Regions from separate parts of the Sphingopyxis terrae subsp. terrae NBRC 15098 genome, predicted to be linked through region 1. Evidence: predicted binding sites of a transcription regulator. Region 1 holds the regulator's gene; each other region holds the start of a gene.

What was found. Region 1 encodes LexA, which represses DNA repair genes until DNA is damaged. Its sites were predicted from a motif close to GTTCCNCNCTTGTTCT; they were not measured.
Region 2: the regulator LexA is predicted to act here: its motif matches at 897-912, upstream of uvrA (excinuclease ABC subunit UvrA).
Region 3: the regulator LexA is predicted to act here: its motif matches at 912-927, upstream of AOA14_RS00045 (DUF7146 domain-containing protein).
Region 4: the regulator LexA is predicted to act here: its motif matches at 1,518-1,533, upstream of AOA14_RS18765 (transcriptional regulator).

What each region holds. Positions count from the first base shown of each region.
Region 1 is NZ_CP013342.1:2,923,192-2,925,390, forward strand. It holds gene AOA14_RS13900 (ComEC/Rec2 family competence protein) at 1-558, shown strand, start outside; gene lexA (transcriptional repressor LexA) at 575-1,258, opposite strand; gene AOA14_RS13910 (molybdopterin molybdotransferase MoeA) at 1,324-2,199, opposite strand, start outside.
Region 2 is NZ_CP013342.1:2,782,228-2,784,426, reverse strand. It holds gene AOA14_RS13320 (M13 family metallopeptidase) at 1-689, opposite strand, end outside; gene uvrA (excinuclease ABC subunit UvrA) at 924-2,199, shown strand, end outside.
Region 3 is NZ_CP013342.1:10,054-12,252, reverse strand. It holds gene AOA14_RS20000 (DUF5818 domain-containing protein) at 12-203, opposite strand; gene AOA14_RS00050 (lytic transglycosylase domain-containing protein) at 222-791, opposite strand; gene AOA14_RS00045 (DUF7146 domain-containing protein) at 1,009-1,917, shown strand; gene AOA14_RS00040 (strawberry notch family protein) at 2,021-2,199, shown strand, end outside.
Region 4 is NZ_CP013342.1:3,928,019-3,930,217, forward strand. It holds gene AOA14_RS18755 (SLC13 family permease) at 1-587, opposite strand, end outside; gene AOA14_RS18760 (helix-turn-helix transcriptional regulator) at 692-937, opposite strand; gene AOA14_RS18765 (transcriptional regulator) at 986-1,447, opposite strand; gene AOA14_RS18770 (TrbC/VirB2 family protein) at 1,796-2,140, shown strand; gene traL (type IV conjugative transfer system protein TraL) at 2,167-2,199, shown strand, end outside.

The sequences.
Region 1 (2,199 bases):
GGCGTCGCAATGGCGGGCGGGCTGTGGATATTGCTGTGGCGCAGCGGGTGGCGCTGGGCGGGCGCCGTGCCGCTGGTAGCGGGAATGGCGGTGCTGCTCGCACAGCCGCGCCCCGACCTGCTCGTGACCGGCGACGGGCGGCATATCGCAGCCGCCGTGCCGGGCGGCGGCTATGCCATGCTGCGCGATCGTGCCGGCGATTTCGTACGCGACGCGATGGCCGAAGCGGCGGGGATCGACACGCCGCTCGTCGCGCTTGGCGATCTCGACCATGTCGATTGCAATCGCGATTTCTGCCGTTGGACCCAAGGCAGGGGCGATGCGCCGCGCGTCATCCTTGCCGCGCATGGGCGCGACCGGATCGCGGGTGAGGAGATGGCGGCCGCCTGCGCAGCCGCCGATGTGGTCATCAGCGAACGCTGGCTACCGCGCGAATGCGTCGCGCGCTGGCTGACGATCGACCGCGACACGCTGGAAGAAAGCGGCGGCCTTGCGCTTTATCTGGGCGCGAAGCCGCGGCTCGTTTCGGCGCTGCGCGCGGGCGATGCGCATCCTTAGCGCCGCCCGCACCAGCTTAGTGGTAACGACGAAGCAGTCCCGACAGCCGACCTTGCACCATGACGCGATCGGCTTCGTAACGCTGCGGCTCATAGGCGCTGTTGGCGGGATCGAGGCGCACCATCCGGCCTTCGCGATGAAAATATTTGAGCGTTGCGTCCTGTCCGTCGACGAGCGCGACGACGATATCGCCCTCGCGCGCGGTACTCGCCTTCTGGATCAGCGCATAATCGCCGTCGAAAATCCCCGCCTCGACCATCGAGTCGCCCGATACTTCGAGCGCATAATGTTCGCCCGCGCCGAGCAACGCGGCGGGAACGGCGAGCCGGTTATAATCCTCGAACGCCTCGATCGGGACGCCGGCGGCAATCTTGCCGTGCAGCGGCACTTCGATAATGTCGTTCGCGGCGATGGGCTTCAGCGCCGGTGCGGGCTTGCGCAGCGGCACCACATTGTCACTGTCGCTCCGCGTTTTGGGCTTGGCCGCATCGGGCAGCTTCAACACTTCGAGCGCACGCGCACGATTGGGCAGGCGGCGCAGGAAGCCGCGTTCCTCGAGCGCGCTGATCAGCCGGTGGATGCCCGATTTCGACTTGAGGCCCAGCGCCTCCTTCATTTCCTCGAACGACGGCGAGATGCCGCTGGCGTCGAGCCGTTCCTGGATGAAGTGGAGCAGTTCATGCTGCTTCGCGGTCAACATCGGTCGTTCTCCATGATGGCGTTGCCGGACATAAGGGGAACGATAGTGGAACAGACCGGAACTTGTCAAGCGATCGCGATATAGTTTGCAAGCTCCCCCGCCGCGCGGGGTGCTGCGCCGATATCGCGGACGATCAGCGCGTTGGCAGAGATCAGCGGTTGCGTCTGGCCGCTGTCCTGTCCGTCGCAGGGGGTGAGCAGTCCCTTGTCGAGGCGCGCGCGCAGATAATCGCGCCTTGCCCCGCCGGGCCCGAGTGGAACCGCGAGGGGGGCCTGGCTGACCTCCGGCAACGGCGCGGCCGCCCCGGCAAGGTAGCGGACGAGCGGTAGCAGAAAGAGCGTCGCGGTCACGAACGCCGAGGACGGATTGCCCGGCAGGCCGAGCAGGATCGCGTCGCCGATCCGGCCGGCGATCAGCGGCTTGCCGGGGCGCATCGCGATCTTCCAGAAATCGAGCTGCCCGCCCGCATCGTCGAGCGCGCCGCGGACATGGTCGTGATCGCCCACCGACGCGCCGCCAACGGTAACGATGACATCGTGCCGCCGCGCCATATCGCCCAATATATTGGCGAGAACGCCGCGATCGTCGCGCGCGCGCAGCGGCAGCGTGACGTCGGCGGGTTCGGCGGCGAGCATCGCGGCGAGCATCGTGCCGTTGCTGTCGGGTATCTGACCGGGCGCGAGCGCCCGCCCGGGCGCGACCAGTTCGTCGCCTGTCGTCAGGATCGCGACGCGCGGGCGTCCCCCGACGATCAGGTCGCCCGCACCGCCCATGATGGCGGCGGCGAGCGCGCCGGGAGAGAGGCGACATCCCGCCGTGAGCAAATGCGCTCCCGCTGCAAAATCGCTTGCCCGGGCGCGGACATGGCGTCCACGCGACGCGGGGCCATCGCCGGTGAGTGTCAGGCGCGCGCCATCGGCGATGACATCCTCTTGCACCAC
Region 2 (2,199 bases), 140 kb from region 1:
TTACCGATCCTCTTCATCGTCCGCGCGATATAGGCGCGATAGGCCTCACGCTGCGGCTTGAAGCTGTCGTTCAGATAATAATCGCGGTCGGGAAGCCCGATCCCGCCCTGCCCGAGCCACAGCACGTTGACCGTCGGCGTGTCGGGATCGGCATAGGGGCCGCCGCCCACGATCGAGGCGCCGAAGCTTCCCTGCGACGCGCCCATGAAGCGCGCCATTTCGCTCTTGTCCTTGATCGCCGCGACGGCAGCGATGTCGGCCATCAGCGGCTTGGTGCCCAATTGTGCGACGCGCTTTTCGTCCATGAAGCTTTGATAAAGCCCGCCGACCTGACTGGTCGCGGGTGCGCCGATGACGAGCTGGCGGAGCTGACGCTGCGTCAGATTATAGACATCGTAATCGACGCCGGCCGATGCCTGATCGGCCGGAATTTCGGTGCGCGCGAACCATGCGCCATTGGCATATTTGTCGAAATCGTCGCCCGGCTTTACTGACGTGTCGCGCGCGCCCAGATCGACGCCCCAGCTTCCGAAGGTCAGCGGCTTGAGCGACCCGTCTTCGGCGCCGGCCGCAGCATCGGTCGCAGCGACCAAGGAAGCGTCAGCGCCAGCATTGCGGGCCAGAACAGGTGCTGCGATCAGCGCGGCGGCGATAGCGACGGCAGCGGGGCCGCCCAAAAACATCTTCATTCCCCAGTCTCCTACCCCCGCGCACGGTTCAAGGGCCGATCCGCCGCAGGCCATGGCGACTTGTCCGCCCGCGCCAATCGCAGGTCAAGCAAGATGCAGGCCGCTGGTCGAACGCACTCGTTCGTTGGTGGAATCGCCGCCCCGTTGCGCGCAAAGCAGCCGCTTCCTATCTAGGCGTTCGAGCGAGCGGCGCCCTCTTGCGCGGCCGGAACAAATCTGGAACATACCCTCCCCATGAGTCTCACCCATATTTCGGTGCGCGGCGCGCGCGAGCATAATCTGAAGGGCGTCGACGTCGATCTGCCGCGCGATGCGCTGATCGTCATCACCGGCCTGTCGGGCAGCGGCAAGTCGAGCCTCGCCTTCGACACCATCTATGCCGAGGGTCAGCGGCGCTATGTCGAGAGCCTGTCGGCCTATGCGCGCCAGTTCCTGGAAATGATGCAGAAGCCCGACGTCGAACATATCGACGGGCTGTCGCCGGCGATCAGCATCGAACAGAAGACGACGAGCCGTAACCCGCGCTCGACGGTGGCCACCGTCACGGAAATCTATGACTATATGCGCCTGCTGTGGGCGCGTGTCGGCATTCCCTATTCGCCCACAACGGGCGAGCCGATCTCGGCGCAAACGGTCAGCCAGATGGTCGATCGGGTGATGGACCTGCCCGAGGGCACGCGCGCCTATCTGCTCGCGCCCGTCGTGCGCGGGCGCAAGGGCGAATATAAGAAGGAACTCGCGCAGTGGCAGAAGGACGGCTTCACCCGCGTCCGCATCGACGGCGAATTTTACGAGATCGAGGACGCACCGGCGCTCGACAAGAAATACAAGCATGACATCGAGGTCGTGGTCGATCGCATCGTCGTGCGCGAGGGGATCGCGACGCGGCTTGCCGACAGTTTCGAGACGGCGCTGAAACTCGCCGAAGGGCTCGCCTATGTCGACCTTGCCGACGGCGACGTTCCGGGACGCGACGGCGACGTCGGCGGCGCCATGAAAGGCGCCGGTATCCCTGCCAACCGCATCATCTTTTCCGAGAAATTTTCGTGCCCCGTTTCGGGCTTCACGATCGCCGAGATCGAACCGCGGCTGTTCAGCTTCAACGCGCCGCAGGGCGCTTGTCCCGCATGCGACGGCCTCGGCGAGCGGCTGGAATTCGACCCCGAACTCGTCGTCCCCAACCATGCGCTCAGCCTGAAAAAAGGCGCCGTCGTGCCATGGGCGAAATCGAACCCGCCCTCGCCCTATTATATGCAGGTGCTCGAAAGCCTGGGCAAAGCCTATGGTTTCGGCCTCGACACGCCGTGGCAGGATCTGCCCGGCGAGGTGCAGCTCATCATTCTTTATGGCAGCGGCGGCAAGCCGGTCGAGCTGACCTTCAAGGATGGCCGGCGCACCTATACGACGCACAAGGCGTTCGAGGGCGTGATCGGCAACCTCAATCGCCGGATGCTCCAAACCGAAAGCGCGTGGATGCGCGAGGAGCTGGGCAAATATCAGACCGCGCAGC
Region 3 (2,199 bases), 1.1 Mb from region 1:
GATGGCTTCGATCAGACCGGTCCAATCCAGTCTGCGCGCAAACGATCTCGACCTGCGACAACCCCCTCGACAATCACCGCTGATCCGACGAATTCGCATTCGGGTTCGTCGCTCTCGATGATCCAGACGACTTCGTCTGTCGTCGTCAGAAACAACCCGCGTCTACCACGGCTCAAAATTCCCGAGACGCGTATTCGACCCACGCTCAGAGCGTCCCCCGTTCAAAAACGCCAATGGCGCAGCACTTCACGCACATAGGCCGGTGTCTCGCCATTGCGAGGAATACCGCCTGCGCGCTCGACGGCACCTGGACCTGCGTTGTAGGCAGCGAGGGCCAGATGAACCACCCCGAACTTGTCCAGCATCTGGCGTAGGTATCGGGCCGCACCCAAGATGTTCGCCTTGGGATCGAAGCGATTTGAAACGCCAAGGTCCCGCGCTGTCCCTGGCATCAATTGCCCCAAGCCTGCGGCCCCGGCCTTGCTGATGGCCATCGGATTATATCGTGATTCCGTCCATACAAGAGCGTCGAGAAGGCCGCTTGGTAGCGAGTATTGAGCCTCAGCAGCGTAAACATGAGGAAGGTAGCTTGCCCGACGGAAGCCCGATGGCGCGCTGCCTTGGGGCTTTGGATAGCGATAGGGCAGATAGGTTCGACCCGCATCGGTAGCCGGCGGCTCGGACGAGGCCGTTGGAGGCTTTCTCCAAATGCCATGTTCGACGAGAAGGAAGCCATCAGTCCCTTCTGCAACGCGGAAGCCATCAGTCGTCAACTCCGAGGCAACGGTCATCTGAGTGGGCTCAAGTTCCTGCGCGTGAGCGGGGAGCGCGAGCCCAAATCCTACCGTTGCCGCTGCAGCTACTGCCCATTTCAGTCTCATTCCCAAATCCTTTGGTGGTCGAATCGGGAAAGAACATATATAGAACATATGATGTAGGAAAATGAAACGTCAGCGACGCAGAGTGGAGGCTGCGCGGGTGGAGGCACGTTACGATGGAGATGCCCCCATGCACCAACACCGATCATCCCAATTCCAAGGTCTGCAACTGGAAAACCGCGCGCGCAAGATAGTCGAGCAGCTGGGCGGTGCTTGGTCGCGTTCGCGCGGAATGTGCTGCTGCCCGGCCCACGACGATCGCACTCCTTCGCTAAGCATCACACTCGGAAAGCGTGCAATCCTCGTTCATTGCTTTGCCGGCTGTGCGAACGAGGCGGTGATAGAAGCCATGGCCGGGCTCGGAATACGAATTGCGGACCTTTTCGATGGCACGAGTGATCCGATCGTGACCGAACCGCGCCAGGAAGTCGCCAATCGCAATGCGCTGAGGCTCTGGCGTGAGGCGTCGACCATCATTGGCAGCCCCGCCGAGAAGTACCTCGTGTCCAGAGGCATCACGATTGTTTCGCCGGAGCTGCGTTTCCACCCACGTATGCCGCTGGGGCCAAAGGGTGCTGTCCGGTTTCTACCCGCGATGGTGGCGGCCGTGCGCAATGATGCCGGAATTCTGGCGCTGCACCGCTCCTTCCTTGACCTCGACAAAACCAGCTTAGCTTCTTTCGATCAGCCCAGGCGCGCGTTAGGCAGTCCCGGTTCTGGCGCGGTGCGTTTCGCGTACCCGGATGGGGGACGCCTTGGCCTCGCAGAAGGAAACGAAACGGCCCTCTCAGCGATGCAAATGTTCAAGGTTCCCTGCTGGGCGACGCTAGGAAACGAACGCTTCGGCTTGGCCACAATCCCGGAATCGGTGCACCAGCTGTATCTCTTTGTCGACAATGATGCGGGCGGGCACCTTGCTGAAGAGCGTGCGCGAGAGGCCTACGCTTGCGAAGGGCGGCTGATTGTCACCAGGCGTCCGGAGCTAACCGGCGACGACTGGAATGATGTGCTCATGCGCTCAGTCCGAGCTACGGTCTGAATGTCGGTGAGAGGAAAGCGGGCTTGGGGCCTTGTGAGGCCCCAGGGCGGATCCATCCGAACGGACACCCGGACAAACCCAGGGCCTCTTCAGGAGGTCTCTCATGTCACACGCAAATACCGCTTTCGCATTCTCCGATCCCGCCGAGCCGCAAGTGCTGGCAGCGGCGAGGGCGCTGGCCGCGCGGCTCGCTGCAGATCAAGCAATTTCGCGGCTCACTGTGAATGCAACAATGGCCGATCACTTCGGCGGTAGCGACGCCGAAGGACGCTGGTCCGTACG
Region 4 (2,199 bases), 1.0 Mb from region 1:
GCGGCAGCGCACAGGCCCACGGCGGTTATCTCGAAGATACCGAACGCCTCGAGACCCTGCTGCTGAGCCACACCATCCACGAGCAGATTGGTGGAAGTACCGATCAGCGTCAGTGTACCCCCGAGGATGGATATATAAGACAGCGGGATGAGCAGGCGAGTGGCCGCCATGCCAAGGACGCGGGCGAGACGCTGTACGATCGGAATCATAACGATCACGACCGGCGTGTTGTTCATGAACGCGGATGCGAGAATCGTCCCGCCGCCGATCTCGGCGATCGCCAGGCGGGGCTTGCGCAGCGTCCGTCTGATGACCCAGCCTGAAATTTCCTCGAGAGCCCCGGTGCGAAGGAGCGCACCGGTGAGCACGAACATGGCTGCGATCGTAATCGGGGCCGAGTTGCTGAAAACTCCCAGCAGCTCTCCGGGCGGCAGGAAGCCCAGAGCCATCATGAGCAGCCCCCCGACGACGGCGATGACCACGGGCGGCTGCCGCTCAAGCGCGAACGCCACGAAAATGCCGATCAGAAGGATCAGGCCGATGTATGGTCCGTAAGACGCGAGGAAGGTAACGAGAGCCGATTGCATTGGTTAGCTAGTGCAATCTTCACTTCAGTCGCGCCACCAATTTCTGAGCGGAGCTCAGGCAGTAAACAGGTTCGCGGAAAGTAGCACATGCCGTCATCTCAGCGTTAGGACCGTGAGACGGCAGAAATCCAAGCCTCGATTTCCGCCTCGACCCAAACTGCGCATTTGGGTCCGAGCGAGCGCGACTTGGGAAAGCGGCCTTCACTCATTCGCTGATAGATCGCCGAGCGGCGCAAACCGACCCGGTCGATGACTTCGGGCAGCCTGAGCAACCGCGCGGCTGGAGGGGCTGGCGGTAGCGCATCACTTTCTGGCGAGCGATCTTCGGTGGTCTGGGGTTGCTGCTTCATGATCAGTCCTGTCGGGTCAATTCTCGGTCCCCTCCGAGGTGAATTGGATCAGCGCGCCAGCGCCATCGAAATGTCGCGATTGGCAAAATCATCGATGTGCTTGGCGAGCATGCGGGCGACGAGCTGCGACGTCCCGTTAGCCCACCGGGGCCGCAAATCTTCGACGCGTCGCCCAAGCGTGCGTTCGAGCTGGCCTGGCAAGGCAGTGAAGAAGTCCTCAAGGAACTCCCCCATTTCGCTGCGCATCCATTCGCAGGCGAGGTCCTCTTGACCGGCGAGAGCCAGGATCATGCTTGCACGGGGAAAGGCGCCGCACACATCGAGAACGCGCGCGGCTTCATCAAGCCCGATCGGCCGATCGCCGCGCATCACACGAAGCAGGGTCTCGCGGTGGATACCCACTTCCCGGGCAATCTGGTGCTTGGGCTTGTCAGACGATTCGATTGCATGGGCAAGGATGTGCGCGAGGCTGGCGTTGGCTTCGCCTCGGAATGGCGCGGGCTGGTGCATCGACAAAAACTCCAACGATGAGGAACTGAGTCGTAGCCATATCGCGCGTGATCTATGTAGGAAAATGAAAAGAACATTTACGGAACATATCGTTTCTAGGCGAATCAGTCCCTAGGTCCGAGTCGCTGGCAATCACCGCCGCTCTTGTCGGGATTCGTCGACGCCGATTACGAGACAAACCGCTGTTTACGTGCATTATCTCCGACGTCGGCCAATTGATGCGTCCATATCCGTCCGCCACTTCAGCCCCAGGGGCAATCCGACTTTCCTACATCGATTTCCTAGATGCATGTGGAACACACAGCGAACGAAAGAACGCTGGGTTCACCCCTCCAGATGGAGCTCCGTATGCAGTCTCTCACCCTCTCCCGGCGTTCCGGCGCCATCAATCAGAACCCCTCGAAGTTCGGGCAGGCGATGACCTTCGCTGTACCGCTTGCGGTCGCAGCACTGGCCGCCAGCGCCGCCTACGCTGGCGCCGACACGACCTTCACCCCTGCCCTCACGAAATTCACCGATTTCCTCGAAGGCTCGGGCGGCAAGATCATCACCGTCCTCAGCCTTGCAGGCGGCCTCATCGGTCTCGCATCGGGCCGGTTCTCGCTCGGACAGGTCGCTGTTCCTGTCGGTGTCGGCATCGGCGTCGGCACGGGTGTTCCGATCGTCACCTCGGTCGTCACCGCGGTCATCTGACGCATCGGACGGGAAGGCGCGTCGCCATGGCAGACCCATATATCATCCCGCGTCGGCTC